DNA from 3 places in the Streptomyces sp. NPDC046831 genome. Region 3 is predicted to be linked to each of the others. Evidence: predicted binding sites of a transcription regulator. Region 3 holds the regulator's gene; each other region holds the start of a gene.
The links. The regulator HrcA, encoded in region 3, represses chaperone genes, less so after heat shock. The targets are predictions, from matches to a motif close to TTNGCACTCNGNNNNNCNGAGTGCNAA.
Positions count from the first base shown of each region.

Region 1: a site for HrcA is predicted at 2,469-2,495, ahead of groES (co-chaperone GroES). Genes of this name have one in related genera too.
Region 2: a site for HrcA is predicted at 3,356-3,382, ahead of groL (chaperonin GroEL). Genes of this name have one in related genera too.

Region 1 covers NZ_JBEYXZ010000040.1:22,633-26,977, reverse strand. The annotation lists gene ABZ920_RS26615 (hypothetical protein) at 1-65, shown strand, start outside; gene groL (chaperonin GroEL) at 242-1,867, opposite strand; gene groES (co-chaperone GroES) at 2,014-2,322, opposite strand; gene ABZ920_RS26600 (polysaccharide deacetylase family protein) at 2,653-3,621, opposite strand; gene ABZ920_RS26595 (methyltransferase domain-containing protein) at 3,712-4,345, shown strand, end outside.
Region 2 covers NZ_JBEYXZ010000006.1:134,596-138,940, reverse strand. The annotation lists gene ABZ920_RS08490 (hypothetical protein) at 1-8, shown strand, start outside; gene ABZ920_RS08485 (NADH:flavin oxidoreductase) at 224-1,357, opposite strand; gene groL (chaperonin GroEL) at 1,575-3,197, opposite strand.
Region 3 covers NZ_JBEYXZ010000010.1:126,602-130,946, reverse strand. The annotation lists gene ABZ920_RS12115 (hypothetical protein) at 1-546, opposite strand, end outside; gene ABZ920_RS12110 (Crp/Fnr family transcriptional regulator) at 659-1,357, shown strand; gene hrcA (heat-inducible transcriptional repressor HrcA) at 1,599-2,615, shown strand; gene dnaJ (molecular chaperone DnaJ) at 2,616-3,752, shown strand; gene ABZ920_RS12095 (nitronate monooxygenase) at 4,150-4,345, shown strand, end outside.

The DNA of each region.
Region 1 (4,345 bases), on a different contig from region 3:
GGCCGTGGCGGCGCGGCGCCGGCGGCGAGGACACCGAGGCCGTCCGGGAGACCGCGACGCGCTGAACGCGGCAACGCGTTCCGGGAGACCGCAACGCGCTGAACGCGGCAACGCGTTCCGGGACACCGCGACGCGCTGAACGCGGGAACGCGTCGGGGCCCGGCGGCCCGCAGAGAAACGCGCCGAGGCCCGGCCCCCGCAGAGACGGGGACCGGGCCTCGGTGCGCTCGTGCCGGGTGCGTCAGTGGGCGTGGCCGTGGCCGTGACCCGCGGCGGCCGGCTCCTCCTCTTCCTTCTTCTCGACGACCAGGGTCTCGGTCGTCAGGAGGAGGGAGGCGATGGAGGCGGCGTTCTCCAGGGCGGAGCGGGTGACCTTCACCGGGTCGATGACGCCGGCCTTGACCAGGTCGCCGTACTCGCCGGTGGCGGCGTTGTAGCCCTGGCCCTTCTCCAGCTCCTTGACCTTGGAGACGATGACGTAGCCCTCGAGGCCCGCGTTCTCCGCGATCCAGCGCAGCGGCTCGACGACGGCGTTTCGGACGACCGCGACACCGGTGGCCTCGTCGCCGCTCTTGTCGAGGTTGCCCTCGAGGACCTTGGAGGCGTGGACGAGCGCGGAGCCACCACCGGAGACGATGCCCTCCTCGACCGCGGCGCGGGTCGCGGAGATGGCGTCCTCCAGACGGTGCTTCTTCTCCTTCAGCTCCACCTCGGTGGCGGCGCCGACCTTGATCACGCACACGCCGCCGGCCAGCTTGGCGAGGCGCTCCTGGAGCTTCTCGCGGTCCCAGTCGGAGTCGGTGCTCTCGATCTCGGCCTTGATCTGCGCGACGCGGGCCTGCACGTCCTCGCTGTTGCCGGCGCCGTCGACGATCGTGGTGTCGTCCTTGGTGACGGTGACGCGGCGGGCGGAGCCCAGCACGTCCAGGCCGACCTGGTCGAGCTTGAGGCCGACCTCCTCGGCGACGACCGTGGCGCCGGTCAGGATCGCCATGTCCTGCAGCATCGCCTTGCGGCGGTCGCCGAAGCCCGGGGCCTTGACGGCGGTGGCGTTGAAGGTGCCGCGGATCTTGTTGACGACCAGGGTCGACAGGGCCTCGCCCTCGACGTCCTCGGCGATGATCAGCAGCGGCTTGGAGGCGTTCGTCTGGATGATCTTCTCGAGCAGCGGGAGCAGGTCCGCGATCGAGGAGATCTTGCCCTGGTTGATCAGGATGTACGGGTCGTCGAGGACGGCCTCCATACGCTCCTGGTCGGTGACGAAATACGGCGACAGGTAGCCCTTGTCGAAGGCCATGCCCTCGGTGAAGTCCAGCTCCAGACCGAAGGTGTTGGACTCCTCGACGGTGATGACGCCGTCCTTGCCGACCTTGTCCATCGCCTCGGCGATGAGCTCGCCGACCTGCTGGTCCTGGGCGGACAGCGCGGCGACGGCGGCGATGTCGGACTTCTCGTCGATCGGCCGGGCGGTGGCGAGCAGGTCGTCGGAGACCGCCTTGACCGCGGCGTCGATGCCCTTCTTCAGGGCGGCCGGGGAGGCACCGGCGGCGACGTTCTTCAGGCCCTCGCGCACCAGCGCCTGGGCGAGCACGGTGGCGGTGGTGGTGCCGTCACCCGCGATGTCGTTGGTCTTGGTCGCCACCTCCTTCACCAGCTGGGCGCCGAGGTTCTCGTACGGGTCCTCGACCTCGACCTCGCGGGCGATGGTGACGCCGTCGTTGGTGATGGTCGGGGCGCCGAACTTCTTGTCGATGACGACGTTGCGGCCCTTGGGGCCGATCGTCACCTTGACCGTGTCGGCAAGCTTGTTGACGCCGCGCTCGAGGGCGCGACGGGCGTCCTCGTCGAACTTCAGGATCTTCGCCATGGCAGCGGGAGCCCTCTCGGAAAACGTGGGTGAAAAGACACTGCGCCCCGGGCGCCCGGCTTCTTATCGGTCGCGGGGGCCAGGGGCGCAGCTGAAAGCAGGAGTTGCTTCCGGACAGGGACTTCCGGGGTGAACCCGGGTCCCCCTTACTTCTCGATGATGGCGAGCACGTCGCGGGCCGAGAGAACGAGGTACTCCTCGTTGTTGTACTTCACCTCGGTGCCGCCGTACTTGCTGTAGAGCACGACATCGCCGACGTTGACGTCGAGCGGAAGGCGGTTGCCGTCCTCGAAGCGGCCCGGGCCCACGGCCAGGACGACGCCCTCCTGGGGCTTCTCCTTGGCGGTGTCCGGGATGACCAGGCCAGAGGCCGTGGTCTGCTCGGCGTCCAGCGGCTGGACCACGATGCGGTCCTCGAGCGGCTTGATGGCAACCTTGGAGCTGGCGGTCGTCACGATCCGACCTCCCCCTTCGGAGATCTCACGGGGTTAACTGTCTGAGGTGGCGACCAGGTCGATCCGTCGTCGCGGGTGCCGGACCTGCCCGTCGCGTTGTTGGCACTCTCCGAGGGGGAGTGCCAGAGCTGAGACTATGACCGTCGTTAGCACTCGGTCAAGCGGAGTGCCAATTGCGTGCGGCGCGTCGGCCTCGGGCCGCTCGTGGGCGTACGGATGTGCGACCCGCCGGGCGCCGGCGGGGCGCGCCGTCGAAGGCGGAGCCGGCGGACGGGGCCCGGTCCGTCGGCGGTGCGGCCGCGAGCCGGGCGGTGGCCGCGTGCCGCGGTCTCACAGGTAGTCCTCCAGCCGGGCCACCGCGTACCCCTCCGCCGTGACCTTGTCCAGGAACCGGCGGATCATGTCGGGCATCGTCCCCTGCCAGTCGTCCCGGCCCCGGAAGTGGGTGAGGACGATGTCGCCCGGATGCAGGCGCTGGTCCCCCTCCCGGTACTCCCAGTGGTCGACGAAGACCTCCTCGTTCCAGATCGGCGCGTGGGTGATGCCGCAGGATCTGGCGGCGCGCAGGGTGTCCCGGTTGTAGTTGCCGTAGGGCGGGCGGAAGAGCCTCGGGCGCTTGCCGAACTGCTCGCGCATGACGTCCTGCATGTCGCAGATCTCGCGCCGCTGCTGCTCGTAGGACAGCCCGGGCAGGTAGGGGTGGTGGAGGGTGTGGTTGTTGAGGGTCACCCCGTCCTCCTGCACGGCGCGGAAGTAACCGTAGTCGTCCTTGATCAGGTAGTCGCTCAGGAAGACGGTGTACGGGATCTCCAGCTCCCGCATCATCCGCAGGAACGCCGGGTCCTTCTCCTGGCCGTCGTCGATGGTCAGGAAGACGACGCGCTCCCTGGTCGGCACGGTGGTGAAGACCGGGGGCAGGTCCAGCTCCTCCTGCCCGTCCACCTCGAAGCCCGCGCGGGCGGTGATCCTCGGCTTCTCCTCCGGCGGGGCCGGGGGCGTCAGCGGGACCCGCCGCAGACCCCAGCGCTGCGCCGCCGCCACGCGGGCCCGGTGGGCGGCCCGCAGCCGGGAGGCGTAGGAGTCCAGGGCGCGGGCCGCGGGCGCCTGGAGGCGCTGGGCGCCGTGCGCCGGACCCGCGGGGGCGCCCGGCGCACGGGGCGGATCCGCAGGCGCGTCCGGCTGCGCGCAGCCGGCGGCGAGGGCGGCGACCGCCAGGGCCGCCAGGTCGACGCGTGCGCGGGCCGTCCGGCGCACGCGCCCGGTACGGGGCTTTTTATCATTTTGTACTACTAGCCTCATGGGCCCGGATCCTCGCAGCGCACCGCCGGGTCCCCGGGCCGACACCGCGGCCGGAGGCGCACCATCCACCGGCTGGCCGACAATGAGCCGGTGAACGACCACCTCGCCGCCCTCCGGGCCTTCGCCTCGCTCCTCACCCCCGAGGGCCGCGCCCTCCTCGACGCGGTGCGCGGCACCGACCCCGCCGACGAACTGGCCGTCGCCACCCGGCTGCGCCGCGAGCACCCCGCCGAGCTGGTGTCGGCGGCGCTCGGCCAGGCCCGGCTGCGGCAGCGGGCCGAGGCGAAGTTCGGGGCCGCGGACGCGCAGCGGATGTTCTTCACCCCGAACGGTGTCGAGCAGTCGACCCGGGCGACCGTGGCGGCGTACCGGGCGCGGCGGCTGCGCGACCTCGGCGTCACCTCGGTCGCCGACCTGTGCTGCGGGATCGGCGGCGACGCGATCGCCCTCGCCCGCGCCGGGATCCGCGTCCTCGCCGTGGACCGGGACCCGCTGACGGCGGCCGCGGCGCGGGCGAACGCCGATGCGCTCGGGCTCGGCGACCTGATCGAGGTGCGGGAGGCGGACGTCGTGGACGTCGACGTCGCGCCGTTCGACGCCGTCTTCGTGGATCCGGCCCGGCGGGGCGGCCGGCCGGGCGGGGCCGGCCGCGGCGCACCGCCGAGGCGCGGCGGGGCGGCGGGCGGGCGGATCTTCGACCCGGAGGCGTACTCCCCGCCGCTGT
Region 2 (4,345 bases), on a different contig from region 3:
GCATTTGACCGGCCTCACTCGGCCGGACTGCCGGACGACGGCCCGGCCCCGGGCACCGGAAGTATCGCGACCACCGCCCCGACGCGAGCGGCTCCCCCGGCAGGACACGGACCGCCGGGAAGGCCGTCGGCGCCCCGCCGTCGCCGCCGGGCTCCCGGAAACGCATCGGCGCCTCCCCGGCGGGGAGGCGCCGGCCCAGTGTTCCGCCGTCGTCCGGCGGGGCTCAGCTGAGCGTCTGCAGCGCCGACGCCTCGTACGGCTTCAGCTCGTCGAAGCGGTTGCCGAGGACCTTCGCCGCCCACTCGGGGTCCTGGAGCAGCGCGCGGCCGACCGCGACCAGGTCGAACTCCTCGCGCTCCAGCCGGTCCAGCAGGTTGTCCAGGCTGCCCACCGACGCGCCCTCGCCCTGGAACGCCTTGAGGAAGTCACCGCCGTCCAGGCCGACGGAGCCGACCGAGATGACCTGCTTGCCCGTCAGCTTCTTGGTCCAGCCGGCGAGGTTGAGGTCCGAGCCCTCGAACTCCGGGAGCCAGTAGCGGCGCGTGGAGGCGTGGAAGACGTCCACACCGGCCGCCGCCAGCGGGGTCAGCAGGGCCTCCAGCTCCTCCGGGGTCTCGGCGAGCCGGGCGTCGTACGCCTCCTGCTTCCACTGCGAGAAGCGGAAGATCACCGGGAACTCGGGCGAGACCGCCTCGCGGACGGCCGCCACCAGCTCGGCCGCGAACTTGGTGCGGGCCACCACGTCGCCGCCGTAGGCGTCCGTACGGCGGTTGGTGCCCGCCCACAGGAACTGGTCGACCAGGTAGCCGTGGGCGCCGTGCAGCTCCACGCCGTCGAAGCCGATGCGCTCGGCGGCCGCCGCCGCCTCGGCGAACGCGCCGATGACGTCGTCGATGTCCTGCTGGGTCATGGCCTTGCCGGTGCCCGCGGTGCCGTCGACACGCAGCCCGGAGGGGCCGACGGCCGGCGCGTCCGGGAACGGGCCCTTGCCCTGCTCGCGGACCATGCCGATGTGCCACAGCTGCGGCACGATCGTGCCGCCCGCGGCGTGCACGGCCTCGGCGACCTTCGCCCAGCCCGCCAGTTGCTCCTCACCGTGGAACCGCGGCACGCGCCTGCTGATGCCGGCCGACTCGTGCCCGACGTAGGTGCCCTCGGTGACGATGAGGCCCACGCCCGCGGCGGCGCGGCGGGCGTAGTACGACACCACGTCCTCGCCGGGCACGCCGCCCGGGGAGAACATGCGCGTCATCGGGGCCATCGCGATCCGGTTGGGGACGGTCAGGCCGTTCAGCACGACGGGACGGGAGAGGATCTCGGCCGCGCGGGAGGCGGACTCGGAGGCGTTGGCAGTCACGTGAGGGGCTCCTCGATCGGGGGTCCTGGGCAGGGTACCGGATGGTATGTGCACGCGCATCGAAACCTGTCCCTACGACAACCCGCACGCCCCGCTCCGGCATTCCGCCCCTGGCGGCGCCCCGTCTGTGATCCCGGACACGCCCGAGGGCGGCACCCCCTGTCTCCAGGGAGTGCCGCCCTCGGTACGTGCGGGACGGCGATCGACCAGGGGCCGATCAGAAGTCCATGTCACCGCCCGGCATGCCGCCGCCGGCCGGCGCGGCGGCCTTCTCCGGCTTGTCGGCGATGACGGCCTCGGTGGTGAGGAACAGCGCGGCGATGGAGGCGGCGTTCTGCAGCGCGGAACGAGTCACCTTCGCCGGGTCGATGATGCCCTCGGCCACCAGGTCGACGTACTCGCCGGTCGCGGCGTTCAGGCCGTGGCCCGGGGTCAGGTTGCGCACCTTCTCCACCACGACGCCGCCCTCGAGGCCGGCGTTGACGGCGATCTGCTTCAGCGGGGCCTCGAGCGCGATGCGCACGGCGTTGGCGCCGGTCGCCTCGTCACCCTCGAGCTCCAGCTTCTCGAAGACCTGGGAGGCCTGCAGCAGGGCCACGCCACCACCGGCGACGATGCCCTCCTCGACGGCGGCCTTCGCGTTGCGGACGGCGTCCTCGATGCGGTGCTTGCGCTCCTTGAGCTCCACCTCGGTGGCGGCACCGGCCTTGATGACCGCGACACCGCCGGCGAGCTTCGCCAGGCGCTCCTGCAGCTTCTCGCGGTCGTAGTCGGAGTCGCTGTTCTCGATCTCGGCGCGGATCTGGTTCACGCGGCCCTGCACCTGCTCCGGGGAGCCGGCACCGTCGATGATGGTGGTCTCGTCCTTGGTGACGACGACCTTGCGGGCGCGGCCCAGGAGGTCCAGGGACGCGTTCTCCAGCTTGAGGCCGACCTCCTCGGAGATGACCTCGCCGCCCGTGAGGATGGCGATGTCGCCGAGCATGGCCTTGCGGCGGTCGCCGAAGCCCGGGGCCTTGACGGCGACGGACTTGAAGGTGCCGCGGATCTTGTTGACGACCAGGGTCGACAGGGCCTCGCCCTCGACGTCCTCGGCGATGATCAGCAGCGGCTTGCCGGACTGCATGACCTTCTCCAGCAGCGGGAGCAGGTCCTTGACCGAGGAGATCTTGGAGTTGGCGATGAGGATGTACGGGTCCTCGAGCGACGCCTCCATGCGCTCCATGTCGGTCGCGAAGTAGGCGGAGATGTAGCCCTTGTCGAAGCGCATGCCCTCGGTGAGCTCGAGCTCCAGCCCGAAGGTCTGCGACTCCTCGACGGTGATGACGCCTTCCTTGCCGACCTTGTCCATCGCCTCGGCGATGAGCTCGCCGATCTGGGTGTCGGCGGCGGAGATGGAGGCGGTGGAGGCGATCTGCTCCTTGGTCTCGACCTCCTTGGCCTGGTCGAGCAGGGCGGCGGAGACGGCCTCGACGGCCCTCTCGATACCGCGCTTCAGCGCCATCGGGTTGGCACCGGCGGCGACGTTGCGCAGGCCCTCCTTGACCAGGGCCTGGGCGAGAACGGTCGCGGTGGTCGTACCGTCGCCGGCGACGTCGTCCGTCTTCTTGGCGACTTCCTTGACCAGCTCGGCGCCGATCTTCTCGTACGGGTCCTCGAGCTCGATCTCCTTGGCGATGGAGACGCCGTCGTTGGTGATCGTGGGGGCGCCCCACTTCTTCTCGAGGACGACGTTGCGGCCCTTGGGGCCGAGGGTCACCTTGACGGCGTCCGCGAGCTGGTTCATGCCGCGCTCGAGGCCGCGCCGCGCCTCCTCGTCGAACGCGATGATCTTGGCCATGTGAAGTGGTCCCTCCAGGACTGGGGGTGATTACTTCGGACCGCGCCCGCGCCCGCGACGGACGGCCCCGACCGGAGGTTCCTTGCCCCACCCGGTCCGTGGCCTCACCGACCCGGTCCTTCGCTGTCACTCTCACCTTCAGAGTGCTAACGCAATGATTAGCACTCGACCCATGAGAGTGCAAGCGACTCCGGGTGGTCCGCGGCCGACTCAGCCGGGCGCGAACACCGGCGCGCCCCGCGACGGCCCCGCGCACGAACACCCGTGCGCCCCCGACGGCACGGGCCGCGAAGCCACGCGCGCCCCCGTCGCGGCACCGGGCGCGAAGTCATGTGCGCCCCGCGGCGGCACCGGGCGCCACGCCCTGTGCACCTCCGTGGCAGACCGGGCGGAGCACGGGTCCACCTCCGCGGCAGCACCGGACCGGGCACGGGTCCAGCCCCGGGGCAGCACCGGACCGAGCACGGGTCCACCCCCGGGGCAGCACCGGACCGAGCACGGGGTGCACCCCCCGGGGCAAGCACCGGACCGAGCACGGGGTGCACCCCCCTGGCAGCACCGGACCGAGCACGGTCCGCCCCCGGGCAGCACCGGACCGGGCAGTGGTCCACGCCCGGGCCAGCCGAGCCGCGAGCGGGTGCGCCCCCCGGCAGCACCGGACCGAGCCCGGGCGCGCCTCCCTGGCAGCGCCCGGCCGAGCCCGGCTGCGCCCCTGTGACGGCGCGGGGCACGAGCATGCGCCCGCTCCATGACGGCGGCGGGCACGGGCGCGCAGCCGCCTCCGTGACGGCGCCGGGCATGGGCGCGCATCCGCCCCCGGAACGGCGCCGGACACAAGGCGTCCGCCCCCGGGGCGCGCCAGGAACGAGCGTGTCCGCCCCCGGAACGGCGCCGGACACAAGAGGTCCGCCCCCGGGGCGCGCCGCGCACGAGTGCGCCCGTCCCCGAGGCGGCCGGCGCCCGCACGGGTGCGCCTGCGCCAGGCGGCAGCCGGCGTGCGCACGGGTGCGCCTGCGCGTCCCGCGGCGACCGCCGCCCTCCGGGACGGCACCGGCCCCCGGACCCCCGCCGCTCACGGCGACCGCCGGCCGCGCCGCCTCCCGCGGACCCCGGGCACGCCGAAGGGCCCGCGTCTCAGCGGAGACACG
Region 3 (4,345 bases):
GCCCTTCCAGCGGAGCATGACCTGGGCACCCTGGCCGGTCTTCTCCGGCTCGCCCAGCCCGACCTCGTCGACCCGGTCCCGGTAGGACTGCGACTTCGCGGCGAACGCGGACGCCATGGTGCTCCGGCAGGCGTCGTCGCCCGGCTGCACGAGGTGGCACCAGGCGGCGGCGTCGCCGACCCGCTCGGCGACGCGCGTCTGTTCGGCCGTGTGGAGGGCGCCGCTGAGCCCCGGCTCGTTCACCACGGACACGTCGACCGTGTCGTCCGAGGCGAGGGAGACCCCCGTCCAGACCGAACCCGACAGCAGGACGACCGCCAGGCCGCCGGCCAGCACAGGGTTCGCCAGCGCCCACTGCCTGGTCTTCTGGATGAACGTGATCTTGTCCCCGGCGACGTTGTCGCCGAAGTGGGCGTCGCCTCCGACGATGTTCGTGCCGCGGCCGATCCGGGTGTCGCGGCCCGACTGGAAGCTCATCTGGTGGTGTCCGTGCCCCGTGTGCTGTCGCTGCTCGGGGTTCGGGGAGGGACTCTGCTGTCCGGACATCTGTCATACCTGTCTACTCATGTGCCTGCGGGTCACATCAGAGCAGCAGTAAGTCGATCAAAATGATGCAACTGCCTCATTGCGGCAGCCGAGTTCACGAAAGACTTCGGCCGTGAGGCACGAGACGTTCTGGCAGATCCTCGACGACGACGAGCGCAAGGTCATGGAGCGGGCCGGACGGGTGCCGCGCCGGCCCTACGAACCCGGTGAGCCGCTCCTCCGGCAGAGCGACCGGGCGGACCGGGCGGCGCTGATCATCAGCGGCAGGTGCCGCGTCCTCTGGCACGGCGAGAACGGCCGCACGACCTATCTGGCCACCCGCCGGGACGGGGACCTGGTGGGGGAGATGGGCCTCCTGGACGGCGGCCCGCGCAACGCGACGCTGCTGACGCTGACGCAGACGTACGTCCGCTGGTACGGGCGGGAGGTGTTCGAGAAGCTGCTCGCCGAGTATCCGGGCATCCTGCGGAAGGTGCTCGCCTCCGTGTGCACCCGGCTGAAGGAGTCGGACCACCACCGGGTCGTCGTCGCCGGCGCCCCCGCCCGGCTGCGGCTCGGCCGGCTGCTGCTGCGGCTGGCCGAGGCGGAGGGCGTGCCGGGCGCCGGCGGCACCGTGATCAGGGAGGTCACCCAGCAGGACCTGGGCAACTGGACGGGGATGGGGCGTGAGGCCGCCGGGCGGGGCATCAGGCAGCTCCAGCAACTCGGCCTCCTCGACGACGCGCCGGTGAGGTCGCGCATCGTCGTCACGGACGTGGACGGGCTGCGCCGCCACGCGTTCGGGCCCGGGGCGGCGGACAGACCGTTCTGAGGCCCGTCCCGACGGCGGTCGCCCTCCGGCGGCCGGGCCGCTTCCGCGGCCGGGTCCCGGGTAGGGCCGCCCCCCGGCGCGGGCCGGCGGCCAGGGGTACGGCACGATGGCGCAGGCAGACGTGGGACGGGCCTTGCCCGGGTCGTACCCGGCGGCCGTACACTGGGCCGGGTGAAGCTGGCACTCGTATGCGCAGAGTGCCAGGTGGCGAGCCGAGGGACGACTTCTGGAGGTGTGCGCGATGCTCAGTGAACGAAGGCTCCAGGTACTGCGCGCCATCGTCCAGGACTACGTCGGCACCGAGGAGCCGGTGGGCTCCAAGGCCCTCACCGAACGGCACAACCTCGGCGTCTCGCCGGCCACGGTCCGCAACGACATGGCGGCCCTGGAGGACGAGGGGTACATCGCCCAGCCGCACACCAGCGCCGGGCGCATCCCCACGGACAAGGGGTACCGCCTGTTCGTCGACAAGCTGGCCGGCGTCAAGCCGATGACCGCGCCGGAGCGGCGCGCCATCCAGAACTTCCTCGACGGCGCCGTCGACCTCGACGACGTGGTGGCGCGGACGGTGCGGCTGCTCGCCCAGCTGACCCGGCAGGTCGCCGTCGTGCAGTACCCGTCGCTGACCCGCTCGACGGTGCGGCACGTGGAGCTGCTGTCGCTCGCGCCCGCGCGGCTGATGCTGGTGCTGATCACGGACACCGGCCGGGTCGAGCAGCGCATGGTCGACTGCCCCGCGCCCTTCGGGGAGAGCTCCCTGGCGGACCTGCGGGCCCGCCTGAACAGCCGGGTCGCGGGCCGCCGGTTCACGGACGTGCCGCAGCTCGTGGAGGACCTGCCGGAGGGTTTCGACGTCGAGGACCGGGGCACGGTCTCGACGGTGCTGTCCACCCTGCTCGAGACGCTCGTCGAGGAGAACGAGGAGCGGCTGATGATCGGCGGCACCGCCAATCTGACGCGCTTCGCGCACGACTTCCCCCTCACCATCCGGCCCGTCCTGGAGGCGCTGGAGGAGCAGGTCGTGATGCTGAAGCTGCTGGGCGAGACGCAGGATCCGGGCATGACCGTGCGCATCGGTCACGAGAACGCCCATGAAGGACTCAACTCCACGTCCATCGTGTCGGTGGGCTACGGTTCGGGCGGTGAGGCAGTCGCCAAGCTCGGCGTGGTCGGACCGACCCGCATGGACTACCCGGGAACGATGGGAGCGGTACGCGCAGTGGCACGGTACGTCGGACAGATCCTGGCGGAGTCGTAAGTGGCCACGGACTACTACGCCGTACTCGGCGTGCGCCGCGACGCGTCGCAGGAAGAGATCAAGAAGGCCTTCCGGCGGCTCGCCCGCGAGCTGCATCCGGACGTGAACCCGGATCCGAAGACGCAGGAGCGGTTCAAGGAGATCAACGCCGCCTACGAGGTGCTGTCGGACCCGCAGAAGAAGCAGGTCTACGACCTCGGCGGCGACCCGCTGTCGCAGTCGGGCGGCGCCGGTGCCGGCGGCTTCGGCGCGGGCGGCTTCGGCAACTTCTCCGACATCATGGACGCGTTCTTCGGCACGGCGTCGCAGCGCGGGCCGCGCTCGCGCACCCGCCGCGGCCAGGACGCGATGATCCGGCTGGAGGTCGAGCTCGACGAGGCGGCCTTCGGCACGACGAAGGACCTCCAGGTCGACACGGCCGTCGTCTGCAACACCTGCAGCGGCGAGGGCGCCGCGCCCGGCACGAGCGCCCAGACCTGCGACATGTGCCGCGGCCGCGGTGAGGTCTCGCAGGTCACCCGGTCCTTCCTGGGCCAGGTCATGACGTCCCGGCCGTGCCCGCAGTGCCAGGGCTTCGGCACGGTCGTGCCGACGCCGTGCCCGGAGTGCGCCGGCGACGGCCGCGTGCGCTCCCGCCGCACCCTGACCGTCAAGATCCCGGCCGGTGTCGACAACGGCACCCGCATCCAGCTGGCGGGCGAGGGTGAGGTCGGCCCAGGCGGCGGCCCCGCCGGCGACCTGTACGTGGAGATCCACGAGCTGCCCCACGCGGTGTTCCAGCGTCGCGGCGACGACCTGCACTGCACGGTCACCCTGCCGATGACCGCGGCGGCCCTCGGCACCAAGGTGCCGCTGGAGACGCTGGACGGCATGGAGGAGGTCGACATCCGCCCGGGCACCCAGTCCGGTCAGTCGATCCCGCTGCACGGCCGCGGCGTCACGCACCTGCGCGGCGGCGGCCGGGGCGACCTCGTCGTGCACGTCGAGGTCACGACGCCGACGAAGCTCGACCCCGAGCAGGAGCGGCTGCTGCGCGAACTGGCCGCGCTGCGCGGTGAGGAACGGCCCCAGGGGCAGTTCCAGCCGGGGCAGCAGGGGCTGTTCTCGCGGCTGAAGGACGCCTTCAACGGGCGCTGAGACCCGGCGGGACGACTCCTGTGCCCCTGGTGGTGGGGCGGCACCCGGCCCGGGTGCCGCCCCATCGCCAGGGGCAGTCGCCGTTTGATCGTCGGCTCGCGGGAGCGCGGCACCTTCCGCGCCCCCGGCACCCGTCGCCTTCCGGAGCCCGTCGCCTCCGGTGCGCGTCGCTTTCGGGGCTCAGAAGCCCGTTGCCTCCCCGCTGGTGGGCACCCGGCGCGCGTCGCTTCCTGGCACCCGTCGCGGGTCGCTTCCCGGCCCCCGTCGCTGGTGGGCATCCGGCGCGCGTCGCCTCCCGGCGCCCGTCGTCTGCCCGCGTCCGTCCGCCCGTACCCCGGCGTATGCCCACCGGACGGCCGGATGCGGACCTAGTCAGGGGACGTGACACCATGCGGGCATGTCCTCCGCACTGAGCGATCTCCTCGCGTGTCCGATCGTGCAGGCACCCATGGCGGGCGGCGTCTCCGTCCCGCGGCTCGCCGCCGCCGTGTCCGACGCGGGCGGGCTCGGGTTCCTCGCCGCCGGGTACAAGACCGCCGACGGGATGTACCAGGAGATCAAGCAGCTGCGCGGACTGACCTCGCGTCCCTTCG